3 regions of the Mesorhizobium sp. CA4 genome follow, and region 2 is predicted to be linked to each of the others. Evidence: predicted binding sites of a transcription regulator. Region 2 holds the regulator's gene; each other region holds the start of a gene.
What was found. Region 2 encodes LexA, which represses DNA repair genes until DNA is damaged. Its sites were predicted from a motif close to TGTTCNNNNTGTGTTCNG; they were not measured.
Positions count from the first base shown of each region.

Region 1: the regulator LexA is predicted to act here: its motif matches at 3,020-3,037, upstream of LB528_RS18900 (ATP-dependent helicase).
Region 3: the regulator LexA is predicted to act here: its motif matches at 2,961-2,978, upstream of recA (recombinase RecA).

Region 1 is NZ_JAIUHK010000023.1:4,064-8,932, reverse strand. It holds gene LB528_RS18925 (DMT family transporter) at 1-247, opposite strand, end outside; gene LB528_RS18920 (hypothetical protein) at 247-1,080, opposite strand; gene LB528_RS18915 (LysR substrate-binding domain-containing protein) at 1,195-2,163, shown strand; gene LB528_RS18910 (hypothetical protein) at 2,420-2,602, opposite strand; gene LB528_RS18905 (hypothetical protein) at 2,740-2,907, shown strand; gene LB528_RS18900 (ATP-dependent helicase) at 3,052-4,869, shown strand, end outside.
Region 2 is NZ_JAIUHK010000009.1:60,959-65,827, forward strand. It holds gene trpC (indole-3-glycerol phosphate synthase TrpC) at 1-341, shown strand, start outside; gene moaC (cyclic pyranopterin monophosphate synthase MoaC) at 343-819, shown strand; gene glp (gephyrin-like molybdotransferase Glp) at 819-2,024, shown strand; gene lexA (transcriptional repressor LexA) at 2,140-2,880, shown strand; gene LB528_RS09840 (ComEC/Rec2 family competence protein) at 2,874-4,869, opposite strand, start outside.
Region 3 is NZ_JAIUHK010000001.1:249,779-254,647, reverse strand. It holds gene alaS (alanine--tRNA ligase) at 1-1,366, opposite strand, end outside; gene recA (recombinase RecA) at 1,806-2,903, opposite strand; gene LB528_RS01240 (carbohydrate kinase family protein) at 3,288-4,226, shown strand; gene LB528_RS01235 (pseudouridine-5'-phosphate glycosidase) at 4,266-4,869, shown strand, end outside.

The DNA.
Region 1 (4,869 bases), on a different contig from region 2:
GGAAGAACCGGATCAGCGCGAAGACCAGGGTCGCGCCGCAAAATTGCAGGAACTGCACTAGCGACACCGGATAAGCGGCAAGCAACGTCTTGCCGACCAGTGCGTTGGTCGCCCACAGCGCCACGGCGCCGAGGGCGAAGGCAAGCACCGCCCCGAGGGCGCCGGGACGGCTTTGGCTTTCCGGCACGACCGGACCGAAGCTCAGCGACACTGAGGGTGGCTGACACTCGATCGGATCGTTGGTCATTACCAAGACTCCCTCGCCCCGCCGGAAACCGCTTCCGCCGTCGGCTGCGGCACAGGATGCTCCTCGGCATGGCGGCGGTAGGCGGGCAGCTGGTTGGTCCAGACATCCTCGGCCAACTCGTGCACCCAGGCACGGTCATGGTCGTTGTCGGCGGCAAGATAGAACATGCGGTTGTCGTCGACATAGGGTTTGATCGCCGAGCGCTGATTGAGCACCAGCGTGACGCGATCGCCGAGCTGGATCGGCGCGGTGCGGTGGAGCACGCCGAGGAACTGGCCGAGCGTGGCGTAGTTCATCTTGTGATCGATGCGCATGATTTTGTTGCGCGGCAACTCGCGGCCGGATTCGAGGATCGAGCGGCCGGTCTCGGAATCGTCGCAGTAGATTTCAAGATGACCGCCGATGAGCGGATCGCTGATCGACAGCGGAATGAGCTCCGTCACCGGAACGCCGTCGCAATGCCATTCGACCGCGCCATCCCTGGGGTTCATGAAAGTGACGGTCGAGCCGACGATCGACAGCGGATACGGCTCGAGCTTGGTGCCCATCATGTCGGACAGCCCTTCCAGGCGCAGCTTGTCGTGTAAGAGTTCCTTGATCTCCGGAATATAGCGATCGGCCCCGGTGATGAAGGTGAGGTCGAGGTGCTTGTGCACGGCATGGCTGGCCTTCAACTTCAGGGCCGCTTCTTCGATGGCGGCAAGCAGAGCCGGGTCGTAACCGTGACGATACTGGGCAACGCCGAAACCCGACACTTTCCAGGAGGTCTCGTGACCAATGATGGCCTCGCGGCTCATTGCACAGCGCAGTTCGGGAATTGTATGGGCGTTCATTCTATTTTCTCCAAGATGGGGGCAACACTTGGTTAACAGTCATTTAAGCGCCTACCCCTGTAAATTTAGGAATGCTGGTGGTAGCGTAAGCCCAGCTTAAGGTCGAAAAACCCCGTGCGTCTGCTCAGTCAGGTCAACCTCAATTCGCTGAAAATCGTGGAGAGCGCCGCGAGACACAGGAATTTCACGCGCGCCGGCGAAGAGCAGTTCATCACCGCTTCCGCCGTCAGCCAGCGCGTGAAGAGCCTGGAGGATCAGCTGCGCTTCAAGATCTTCGAGCGCGGCGGCAATGCGGTGTCGCTGACGCCGGAGGGCGAGACCTATGTGGCGCGCGTGCGCGAGGCGCTGGAGCGCATCGTGGCGGCCAGCATGGAGGCAACCGGCCAGTCGCAGGCGCATGTACTGCGGATCTGCGTGCTGCCGACCTTCGCGGCGCGCTGGTTGTTTCCGCGGCTTTCGGCCTTCCAGCATCAATATCCCGACATCGAGATGCGGGTGTCGACCTCTTACGCCACGCATGAATTCTCGATTTCCGAATACGACCTCGAAATCCGTTATGGCGACGGCAATTTCCCCGGTCTCACGTCGGAGCTGCTGTTCAAGGAAGATCTGACGCCGGTGTGCAGCCGCAAGCTCTTCCACGAGGTGCTGGGCGACAAACCGCTGTCGAAGGTGGTGCCGGAGGACCTGCGCTACTTCACGCTGCTGCACTCCGACACGTGCACGCAGAACTGGCAGTCGTGGCTGGGCTTTGCCGGCGCGAGCTTCGTGCTTGGCGAAACGAGGAGCGTCTATTTCGATAGCTGCATGATGTCCTACGAAGCGGCCAATGCCGGCATGGGCTTTGCCGTCGCCAACCGCGCTTATATGGCAAGCGACATCCGCGCCGAACGGCTGGTGGCGCCCTTCGCGGTCCACCAGCCCAACACGGCGGGCTGGTATTTCGTCAGCCCTATCAAGGCCCTCGGGGCCCGCAAGGTCGAGCTGTTCAAGCGGTGGATCATGGCCGAAGCGGCGCTGACGCAGCGCCAGTTGGACATCGAGATCGCCAACGTGCCGGTGCGGCGCGTGGCGATGGCGTGAAGAGCACGCTTCCACAAATGCTCACTTGAGCGAACCTTCGGCGGCCCTCGCAATGGCTGGCCCTGCCGAATTTCGTGATTTCCGGTGGCTCTATAGCCGGCTAGCGCGATCACGCCATGACGCGATGTCGAGACTCAGCTATGTTGGATTGTGCGGCGGGCCTGATTTTCCCGCTTGGCCGGCGCTACCCAGCTTCCTCCCAAGCAGCGCCGGCCTTCTTCGTTTCGACGATAATCTTGGCAGGCCGGCCTTGGCGCTATTGCTTCGGCGGCGTGCCCGGCTGGTCTCCGCCGGTGGTCGATTTCGGCACCGGGTTTTTATCGACCTGAGGGTTCTGGTTGACCTCATTGCTCGGCGCCTTGGTGGGCTGCACATTGTTGTCGCAGGCGGCGAGCGCGAGCCCTGCCGCAAGAGCCAGCAGTACAGGACGTTTCTTCATGACGACCTCCTCTCGTTCGCCGCTTTCATGAGGGGCAAACGAGGCGGTGGCGGTTTGGTTGCGTGGACCGGCGGGAACCAACTGACCCCGAGTCCGGTTGAAATCCCGAGCCAATCGAACGCAACGAGGAACTGAACATGGTCCGCCTTCTGCTTGCCGGCCTTTTTGCCTACACCGCCTATCGCGTTGCCGTGAGGATCATCGACGAGGTGCCTGGAAACGTCGCGCCGCTGGATATGCCGGGCGACGAAAGGCGCAGGCTGCGGCGGCAGTCGGCCGCGATGGGAGTCGAGCCGAAGCGGTAACGGCTGTTTCGGGTGGGAATAGCCCCTTCCGATGAATCGTGGATGCCGGCGCAGCCCTCTCCGGCCGCTTCGCGGCCACCTCTCCCCGCTCGCGCGGGTCGAGTAAATTATTGCGAACAAAGCGGAAACGATGCTTGATGGGCGATGAACATCGCCGCCCGTGATTCGTCCTTCGAGACGCCCGCCTATCTTGCCCGGCTGAACGACGAGCAGCGGCTGGCGGTGGTGCATGGCGACGGCAAGGTGGCGGCGCCGCTGCTGGTGATCGCCGGCGCAGGCTCCGGCAAGACCAACACGCTCGCGCATCGCGTCGCCCATCTCGTCGTCAAGGGCGCCGATCCGCGCCGTATCCTGTTGATGACCTTCTCGCGCCGCGCCGCCGCCGAAATGGCCAAGCGCGTCGAGCGCATTGCCGGCGAGGTGCTGGGCCGCGACGCGGCAATCATCGCCGACGCGCTCGCCTGGGCCGGCACGTTTCATGGCATCGGCGCAAGGTTGTTGCGCGACTATGCCGAGCAGATCGGCCTCGATCCCGCCTTCACCATCCATGATCGCGAGGATTCCGCCGACCTGATGAACCTTGCCCGGCACGAGCTGGGATTCTCGAAGACCGAAAGCCGTTTCCCGACGAAGGGCACCTGCCTGCAGATCTATTCGCGGGCGGTGAATGCGCAGGCGCCGCTTGGCGAAGTGCTGGGCTCCGCCTTCCCCTGGTGCGCGGCATGGGCGGACCAGCTGAAGGAACTTTTCGCGGCTTACGTCGAGGCCAAGCAGGCGCAGAACGTGCTCGATTACGACGACCTGCTGCTCTACTGGGCGCAGATGGCGGCCGAGCCCGAGATCGCCGCGCATCTCGGTTCCCGCTTCGACCACGTGCTGGTCGACGAGTACCAAGACACCAACCGGCTGCAGGCCTCGATCCTGCTGGCGCTGAAGCCCGACGGTGCGGGGCTGACCGTGGTGGGCGACGACGCGCAGTCGATCTATTCCTTCCGCGCCGCGGAAGTGCGCAACATCCTCGATTTCCCGAAACAATTCGCAAAGCCCGCCGAGATCGTCATGCTGGAGCGCAATTACCGCTCGACCGAGACGATCCTGGCCGCCGCCAACAAGGTGATCGGCGAGGCCAGCGAGCGCTTCACCAAGAATCTGTGGACCGAGCGCCAGTCTTCGCACAAGCCGCAGCTGGTCAGCGTGCGCGACGAGGCTGAGCAAGCCAATTATGTCTGCCAGGCGATCCTGGCCGAACGCGAGGCCGGCACAGCGCTGAAGGCGCAGGCGGTGCTGTTTCGCACCTCGAGCCACAGCGGACCGCTGGAGGTGGAGCTGACGCGCCGCAACATCCCCTTCGTCAAGTTCGGCGGCTTGAAATTCCTCGACGCCGCGCATGTGAAGGACATGCTGGCCATGCTGCGCTTCGCCGAGAACCCGCGCGACCGTGTCGCCGGTTTCCGCGTGCTGCAACTCATGCCGGGCATCGGCCCCTCCGCCGCCTCGCAGATCGTGGACGCCATGACGACGTCGCTCGACGAAACGCTGGGCCTTGCCCGCTTCCGGCCGCCGCAGCGCGCCGCGCAGGATTGGCCGGTCTTCCTCGACATCTATAGCGGGCTGCGCGCGGGCGCCAAATGGCCGGCCGATCTGGAACGGATCAGGCTCTGGTACGAGCCTCATATGGAGCGTGTCCATGAGGACGCGATCACGCGACGCGCCGACCTCCTGCAGCTCGAGCAGATCGCATCGACCTATCCGTCGCGAGAGCGCTTCCTGACCGAGCTCACCCTCGATCCGCCCGACGCCACAAGCGACCAGGCCGGGCCGCCGCATCGCGACGAGGATTACCTCATCCTATCGACCATCCATTCGGCGAAGGGCCAGGAATGGAAGAACGTCTTCGTGCTCAACACGGTAGACGGCTGCATCCCGGCCGATCTCGGCGTCGGCACCAAGGAGGACATTGAG
Region 2 (4,869 bases):
CTACCGCCTTCGAGCTCGGGATGGACGCGCTGATCGAGGTGCATGACGAGGCCGAAACGGAGCGCGCGCTAAAATTGTCCTCGCGGCTGATCGGCATCAATAACCGCAATCTGCGGACCTTCGAGACCAACCTTGAGACTTCCGAGCGGCTGGCGCCAATGGTACCGGGCGGCAACCTGCTGGTCAGCGAGAGCGGCATCTTCACGCACGAGGACTGCCTCAGGATGCAGAAGACCGGCATCGGCGCTTTCCTCGTCGGCGAGAGTCTGATGCGACAGGCCGATGTGGCCGCGGCGACGAAATTGCTGCTCACGGGCAAGGCAGCGGCCGAGGCCATCTGAAATGGCCCTCACCCACCTCGGCGCCAAAGGCGAAGCCAACATGGTCGATGTCGGCGACAAGGCCGAGACGACACGCACGGCGATCGCCGAAGGCGTTGTCACCATGCAGCCTGAAACGCTGGAGATGATTCTCGCTGGCGACGCCAAGAAGGGCGATGTGCTGGGCACAGCGCGCATCGCCGGCATCATGGCGGCGAAGAAGACGCATGAGCTGATCCCGCTTTGCCATCCGCTGCTTCTCACCAAAGTGGCCGTCGAGATCGAGCCAGACCGTTCGTTGCCCGGTCTTAAGGTTACCGCGCTCGCCCGTGTCACCGGCAAGACGGGCGTGGAGATGGAGGCGCTGACCGCCGCTTCGGTCGCCTGCCTCACCATCTACGACATGGCCAAGGCTGCGGACCGCGGCATGGTGATTTCCGGTATCCGGCTGGTCGAGAAGACCGGCGGCAAGTCCGGCGACTACAAGGTGGATGCCTGATGGCTTTGGTGCCGGTCGCCGAGGCGCTCGAACGCTTGCTCGACGACGCGACGCCATTGCCGGGCGAGAGCGTTCCGCTGGCGGACGCGGCCGGTCGGGTCCTGGCGGAACCGGTTGTCGCACTGCGCACGCAGCCGCCCTTTAACGCCTCCGCGATGGATGGCTATGCCGTGCGCTCGGCCGATGTTGCCGCGGCGCCGGCGCGGCTCGAGGTCATAGGCATGGCGCCCGCCGGACGCGGTTTCTCCGGAGCCGTCGGAAAAGGCCAGGCCGTGCGCATCTTCACCGGCGCGCCACTGCCTGAAGGCGCCGACACCGTCGTCATCCAGGAAAACGTCCGCGATCTCGGCAATGGCAGGATCGAGGTGACGCAACCGACCGCGGAAGCACGCAATGTGCGCCGCCGCGGGCTCGACTTCGTTCAGGGCGACGTGCTGCTCGAAAAGGGCCGCGTGCTCGACGCGGCGGCCCTTTCGCTGGCGGCCTCGGCCAACCATTCTGCCTTGAACCTCGTGCGCCGGCCGCTGGTCGCGATCATCGCCACCGGCGATGAATTGCTGCCGCCGGGCAGCACGCTCGGCCCCGACCAGATCATTTCATCGAATGCTTATGGCGTTGCCGCCGCCGCCCAGTCGGTCGGCGCGCGCGTGCTCGATCTCGGCATCGCTGCCGACCGCAAGGAGGCCATCGCCACGCTGGTCCGGAAAGCGGTCGAGGCGAACGCCGACGTCATCGTCACGCTCGGCGGCGCCTCGGTCGGCGATCACGACCTGATCCACGACGTTCTGACCGGCGAAGGCATGAAGCTCGATTTCTGGAAGATCGCCATGCGCCCCGGCAAACCGCTGATGTTTGGCCGGCTTGGCAATATCCGCTGCATCGGCCTGCCCGGCAATCCGGTAGCCAGCATCGTCTGCTCGCAACTCTTCCTGAAGCCGCTGCTTGCCCGGCTCGGCGGCCGCGACCACCGGCAGGACCTGCGAGCGGCCCGGTTGGGCGCCGCGATGCAGGCCAACGACCTCAGGCAGGACTATGTGCGCGCCTCCGTGCGCGAGGAAGCCGGCGCCCTGGTCGCGACTCCCTTCGGCATCCAGGACTCCTCGATGCTCAGGACGCTCGCCGAGGCCAACGGCCTGATCGTGCGCGAGCCCTTCGCGCCGGCTGCAGAGACCGGCGCCGAATGCAGCGTGCTGATGTTACGCTGAACAAATCGTCAACAAATTCACTAAACTTTAAACGGTTGCGGAACACAACTGGAACAGATAGTGTTTGTTCTGGGTTTGTTTTCTGATTCTGGTTTCAGAACCCGTGGGGGCCGCCATGCTGACGCGCAAACAACATGAACTTCTGATGTTCATCCACGAAAGGCTGAAGGAAAGCGGGATTCCGCCGTCTTTCGACGAGATGAAGGAAGCGCTCGACCTCGCCTCCAAGTCCGGCATCCACCGGCTGATCACGGCGCTGGAGGAACGCGGCTTCATTCGCCGGCTGCCGAACCGGGCGCGCGCGCTGGAAGTGCTGCGCCTGCCCGATTCGATCGCCCCCGGCCTCAACGCGGCGAAGAAGTTTTCGCCGAGCGTCATTCAAGGCAGCCTGGGTCAGAACAATCTCAGCCGTCAGGTGAAGCCGGCGGCGCCGTCGCGCGCCCCGGCGCCGAGCAATGATGACGATGCCGGCTCTGCCGTGTCCATTCCGGTGATGGGCCGCATCGCCGCCGGCGTGCCGATCGACGCCATCCAGCACCAGACGCATTCGATCACGGTGCCGCCGGACATGATCGCCGGCGGCGAGCATTATGCGCTGGAGGTCAAGGGCGACTCGATGATCGAGGCCGGCATCTTCGACGGCGATACCGTCATCATCCGCAACGCCAACACGGCAAGCCCGGGCGAGATCGTGGTGGCACTGGTCGACGACCAGGAAGCGACGCTCAAGCGCTTCCGCCGCAAGGGTGCCTCGATCGCGCTGGAGGCGGCCAACCCCGCCTACGAAACCCGCATCTTCGGGCCGGATCGGGTGAAGGTGCAGGGCAAGCTTGTCGGGCTGATCCGCCGCTACTGATCCGATTGCGAAGGTTTCGCATCCGCCCGCTCAGGCTTTTGATAGGGCGGCAGTCCTCTTGCCTCGCGTGCGTATTTCCGCTGCTCGTGCCAGGGTCGGTATGGTTCTTCGACCGCGTAGCGAATAGTCGGCGGCGCGGTTGCCGATTGCAGATCGAAGAAAACAGCGGCGCTGCCGTCGCGCGCCAGTTGCCGCTTGGTGACGACAAGCACGCGCGGATCGCGGCAAGGATTGTAGGCCGTGGCGTCGTTGATGACGATGAGGTCGGCGAAGCCGCAGGCCGGCCGGGCGCTGTCGCGGTTTTCGGCGAGCGCGACGATGGCGCCGGACGGATGCCGGCCGATGCAGAGATCACCTGTGCAGTAGAAGGGCGAGCCGGGCGGCAGGTCGACGGGGTCGGCGATGTCCAGCGCATCTTGGGCGAACGTCTCCGGCGGCACGATGTCCTCGGCTCTCAACGCCCGTTTCCAGTTGTCGGTGGTGAACTCGTTGGAGCGTGCGCGATTGACGGCAAGCTCGCCGCCGCCGATCGGCATCGCCACCAGATGCGCGTCCTCCGAAATGAGCACATCCGGCGTGCGGACATGCGGAATGGCCAGCAGTGAGGCAAGCGCGAAGGGAACAGCGGCAAGCCTTAGCCAGGTGGTGGCCATCGTCGCGATGACCAGCGCGATCGTCGCCAGCAGCACCGACTGGATCGAGATCAGCCCGACGGCGTCGACCGGTGAGCGCTCGGAGATCCATGCCGAGATGGCGATCATTGCCGTCAGGCCTTTGCCCATCACATAGAGGAACGGCCCGTCGAAGCCGAAGGGCATGGCCAGCGCGCTCAACACCGCGAACGGCATGACGATCAGCGAGACGATCGGCATGACCGCCAGATTGGCGAGCAGGCTGAGTGGCGAGACGCGCTGAAAATGCCAGATCGCAAACAGCAATGTCGCGCTCCCCGCGATGAGCGACGTCACGGCGGCGCCGCCCACGCCAACCGCCAGTTTTCGCGACAGGAACCCGAGGAACGAACGCTTTGCCGGCGGCGCGATCGTTTTGCCGGCGCGATAGTCCGCAAAGCCGGCATAGGCGCCGACCAGGGCGGCGGTGGCGGCGAAGGACATCTGGAAGCTCGGGCCGACCACTTCGTGCGGCGAAACAAGGATAACGGCAATGGCCGAGATCGCCAGGTTGCGCATGGTGAGCGCCGCGCGATCGAAGAGCACGGCCGCGAGCATTACGGCGAGCATGATGAAGCTTCGTTCGGCCGCCACCACGATGCCGGAGATGACGAGGTAAGCGGCGATCGAGATCAGCGCGATTCCAGCGGCATATTTCTTCACCGGTCGGCGCGACGAGAAATCCGGAAACAGCGCGAAGGCGCCGCGTAAAAGCACCATGATCGTGCCGGCGACCAGCGCCATGTGAAGGCCGGAGATCGAGATGATGTGATAGATGCCTGTGCGCCGCATCGACTCGTTGATCGCTTCCGGAATGCCGGCGCGCACGCCGACGATGAGCGCCGCTGCGATCTCGCCCTCGGACCCGCCGATGCTGCTCCTGATGTGATCGGCGATCCCTTCGCGCGCGTTTTCGACTGCCGATGCGACGCGCGCTCCAAAGGGTGCCTCCACCGGCGCAATCAGCTTCGGATCGCCCAGGAAAAAGCCGCTGCCGCCGATGCCGGCAAAGTAGCTGTCGAAGGAAAAGTCGTAGCTGTCCGGCCGCACCGGGCCCGTCGGCGGCAGCAGCTTGGCATAGCCGGTCAGCATCGATCCGGCCGTCATGCCGGGCGGGATCCTGCGCGCTGACAGCCTGACGCGGTCCGGCGCGTAGCGCAGCTTCGGACGCTCCGTTGAAATCAGATCGATGGTGAGCCGGACGCGGCCGTTGGCCATCGCCTCGGCGACGACGAGGCGGCCCGTCAGCCGTGTCTGGATTTCGGACCCAAGCATCGGGGTCGCCATCCGCCAGGTCTCCACTTTGGCCGCGAGAAAG
Region 3 (4,869 bases), on a different contig from region 2:
CGGTCGCGCCGGTGTTTTCACGCACGGAGAACCAGACGGTCTCGGTCGCGGCCTCGCCCGAGCCGGCCCAATGCGCGCGCGCCTCGGCCTTCTGCCGCTCCATCGCGTCGGTGAAGCCGGCGATATCGACCGAGATGCTGCGCTGGCGCAGCGCGTCCTGCGTCAGATCGAGCGGGAAGCCATAGGTATCGTAGAGCTTGAAGGCCGTCTCGCCGTCCAGCATGTCGCCGGCTTTGAGCGTCTCGGTCGCTTCCGACAGCAGGCCGAGGCCGCGCACCAGCGTCTTGCGGAAGCGTGTTTCCTCGAGTTTCAGCGTCTCGGTGATCAGCGCCTCGCCGCGCACCAGCTCGGGATAGGCCTGGCCCATCTCGCGCACCAGCGCCGGCACCAGCTGCCACATCAGCGGATCCTTGGCGCCAAGCAGCTGCGCATGGCGCATGGCACGACGCATGATGCGGCGCAGCACATAGCCGCGGCCTTCGTTGGACGGCAGCACGCCATCGGCGACCAGGAAGGAGGACGAGCGCAGGTGATCGGCGATCACGCGGTAGGACGCCACGTTCTCCTGGTTCGGACCCTGACCGAGCGCCGAGGACGCCACATCGATCAGATGCTTGAAAAGGTCGGTCTCGAAGACGCTCTCGACCCCTTGCAGGATGGAGGCCATGCGCTCCAGGCCCATGCCGGTGTCGATGGAGGGACGCGGCAGGTCGATGCGCTCTTCCTTCGTCACCTGCTCATACTGCATGAACACCAGGTTCCAGAATTCCAGGAACCGGTCGCCGTCCTCTTCCGGGCTGCCGGGCGGGCCGCCCCAGATATGCTCGCCGCGGTCGATGAAGATTTCCGAGCACGGCCCGCAGGGACCGGTGTCGCCCATCGCCCAGAAATTGTCGGAGGTCGGGATGCGGATTATGCGGTCGTCGGAGAAGCCGGCGATCTTCTTCCAGTAACCCGCCGCCTCGTCGTCGGTGTGATAGACGGTGACCAAGAGCTTGTCTTTCGGCAGACCGAATTCCTTGGTGATCAGGTTCCAGGCAAGCTCGATCGCACGCTCCTTGAAATAGTCGCCGAACGAGAAATTGCCGAGCATCTCGAAGAAGGTGAGATGGCGCGCGGTGTAGCCGACATTATCGAGATCGTTGTGCTTGCCGCCGGCGCGCACGCTCTTCTGTGCGGTCGCGGCGCGCGAATAGGGACGCTTCTCCAGGCCGGTGAACACGTTCTTGAACTGCACCATGCCAGCGTTGGTGAACATCAGCGTCGGATCGTTGCGCGGCACCAGCGGGCTTGAGGCGACGATCTCGTGGCCCTCCTTGCGGAAGTAGTCGAGGAATGTCGCCCGGATGTCGTTCACGCCACTCATTGCGTACTGCCTTTTCGCGAGAACCGCCGGCGTTGCCGGCGGCTGATGGGCTTTTGTTTCAGAAGATAGATGGGCCTTTTAGCGATAGCTCCTCACCCTGTCCAGAAACACGGAATTAATGCATGTCGCCCGGAAGTGCGCAGCGGTTCTGGCACAACGACATGTATCAAAACGAAGACCTAAAGCGCGTCACCTGGACCCGTTTCAGCGCGACGCGCTTTGGGCCAATCTTCGTAGGAGCGGCGCCTCAGCACCGCCCGCAAAACGCAAAACCGCCGGCACGAAGGCCGGCGGTTCGGGTACGCAGTACTCAAGAACTCGACTACATAAGCACAAACCGATAAACCAGGATTGTGGCCGAACTCCGGCTGAGCGACGAATTGCTTTCGCTCAATCCCGAACAGGAAACCGCCGCGCGGCCTTCCTGGACGAACCGGCCCTATATGGCGCCGGCTTCGTCCTCGAAACCGTCGTCCCCGCCTTCGGAGCCGCCATTCTCGAGGAATTTCTCGGCGATCAGCCCGGCATTCTGCCTGAGCGCCATCTCGATCTCGCGCGCCGTGTCGGGATTGTCGCGCAGGAACAGCTTGGCGTTCTCGCGACCCTGGCCGAGACGTTGCGAATTATAGGAGAACCAGGCGCCCGACTTCTCGACCACGCCCGCCTTGACCCCGAGATCGACGAGCTCGCCGGTCTTGGACACGCCCTCGCCATACATGATGTCGAACTCCACCACCTTGAAGGGCGGCGCCAGCTTGTTCTTGACCACCTTGACGCGGGTCTGGTTGCCGACGACCTCGTCGCGGTCCTTGACCGAGCCGATGCGGCGGATGTCGAGGCGCACCGAGGCGTAGAATTTCAGCGCGTTGCCACCCGTGGTCGTCTCGGGCGAGCCGAACATGACGCCGATCTTCATGCGGATCTGGTTGATGAAGATGACCATGGTGTTGGAGCGCGAGATCGAGGCGGTCAGCTTGCGCAGCGCCTGGCTCATCAAACGAGCCTGGAGACCGGGCAGCGCATCGCCCATCTCGCCTTCGATTTCTGCGCGCGGCGTCAGCGCCGCAACGGAGTCGACGACCAGAACGTCGATCGCGCCCGAACGCACCAGCGTGTCGCAGATTTCCAGCGCCTGCTCGCCTGTATCGGGCTGAGAGATCAGGAGGTTTTCCAGGTCGACGCCGAGCTTGCGGGCATAGACCGGATCGAGCGCGTGCTCGGCATCGACGAAGGCGCAGATGCCGCCCTTCTTCTGGGCTTCCGCCACGGTGTGCAGCGCCAGCGTCGTCTTGCCCGAGCTTTCCGGCCCGTAGATTTCGATGATGCGGCCGCGCGGCAGGCCGCCGACGCCGAGCGCGATGTCGAGCCCGAGCGACCCGGTCGGCACGGTTTCGATCTCGACCACCTGCTCGTTGGCGCCGAGCCGCATGATCGAGCCCTTGCCGAAAGCGCGCTCGATTTGCGACAGCGCCGCATCCAGAGCCTTTGATTTGTCCACTGCCTTATCCTCTACAAGCCGCAAAGTATTCTGAGCCATGATACATCACCCCTAGGTCATCAATGAAGGCCGGACAATCCGTGATCCCTGCTCTTTTGTACCTTTTTTGTTCTCATTTGGCAAGGGGTGACAAATATCTGAAAAACAAACACTATCTGGATTTGTTCTATTTTTGTCTCGCCAGAGCTGGTGCGGAGCACAACCACTGGTCCAGAAGAGATTTCGATATCCGGCCGTCCGAATCGCGACCCCGATTGCTGGGCGATCTGGAAAACCCTAGAGCAATTCCAGGAAAAGTGCGTAGCGGATTTCCGTCCGGAATTGCGCAGGAAGAAAGATTTTACAGCGGTTCAGCGATTCCGTGAAACGCCGAACCGCTCTAGTGTGCGCAGCCGCACGATCAACGAAAGTCAGCGACCCGAAATGCCGACATCCCCCACTATCCTGGCGCTGGGCGGCGCCCATATCGACCGGCGCGGCCGGGTCTCGGGCATTTATGTGCCCGCCGCCTCCAACCCCGGCATGATGCGCGAGGACGTCGGCGGCGTCGTTTTCAACGCGCTGCGCAGCGTGGTGAAGCGCGGCGTGTCGGCCTCGCTGATATCCGTGCGCGGCGGCGACGCGGCGGCGGACACGGTCGCCTCGGCGATCGACAGCGCCGGGATAACGGACCTCTCGGTCGTGTTCCTCGACCGCACGACGCCGAGCTACACGGCGCTGATCGACGCCGAGGGCGAATTGATCGTCGGCCTGGCCGACATGGCGCTCTATGACCTGGCCTTCCCCAAGCAGATAAGGCGTTCCAAGGTGCGCGAGGCGATCGAAGCCGCCGACGCGATCCTGTGCGATGCCAACCTGCCCACGGCGGCGCTGGAGCGCCTGGTGGCGCTGGCCGGCGGCCGGCCGGTCTTCGCCATTGCCGTCTCGCCGGCCAAGGTCGTTCGGTTGGCTCCGTTGCTCGGGAATTTGTCGCTGCTTTTCATGAACCGCCGCGAAGCTGCCGCCCTGGTCGGCGCCGAAGTCTCAGGCAAGCCCCTTGTCGACGCGCTCAGGCGGGTTGGCCTGAATGCCGGCGTGGTTACGGCCGGCAGCGCCCCCGTGCTGGGCTTCGACGACACAGGCATCTTTGAAATCGATCCGCCCACGCCGCGCCGGGTCGCCGACGTGACCGGGGCCGGCGACGCCCTGACCGGCGCGACGGTCGCCGCCCTGCTGCGCGGCCTGCCGCTGCGTGCCGCGCTGCGCGAAGGCGTTGCGGCGGCAATGCTCGCCATAGAGAGCTCCGATGCCGTGCCGTCCTTCACGATCGCCAATTTCACGCAGGCGCTCGCCCTTGTGCCGGAGGCGCGGGAGGTGGCATAGGGCCACCCACCATCTATTTCCTCCTTGTCGGAGACAGCCATGACGCCGGAAACCGCCCGCCCCTTCGTCGACATCCACCCGCCGGTGGCGGAAGCGCTTGCCGCCGGCCGGCCCGTGGTGGCGCTGGAAAGCACCATCATAACCCACGGCATGCCCTATCCCGACAATGGCGCGATGGCCGCCAAGGTCGAGCAGATCATCATCGACGGCGGCGCGGTGCCGGCGACGATCGCCGTGGTCGACGGGCGCATCAAGATCGGCCTGTCCGACGGCGAGCGCGAATCGCTGGCCATGACGGGCGATGCCATGAAGCTGTCGCGCGCCGATCTCGGCTTCGCGGTCGCTCAAACGCGCACCGGCGGCACCACAGTCGCGGCCACCATGATCGCAGCGCATATGGCCGGCATAAAAGTCTTCGCCACCGGCGGCATCGGCGGCGTCCACAAGGGCGCCGAAAAGAGTTTCGACATCTCTGCCGACCTCGACGAACTGGCGCGCACGCCGGTCATCGTCGTCTCGGCCGGCGCCAAGGCGATCCTCGATATCGAAAAGACGCTGGAAGTGCTGGAAACGCGCGGCGTGCCGGTTATCGGCCATGGCTGCGAGACCATGCCGGCCTTCTGGTCGAGGCAGTCGCCTTTCC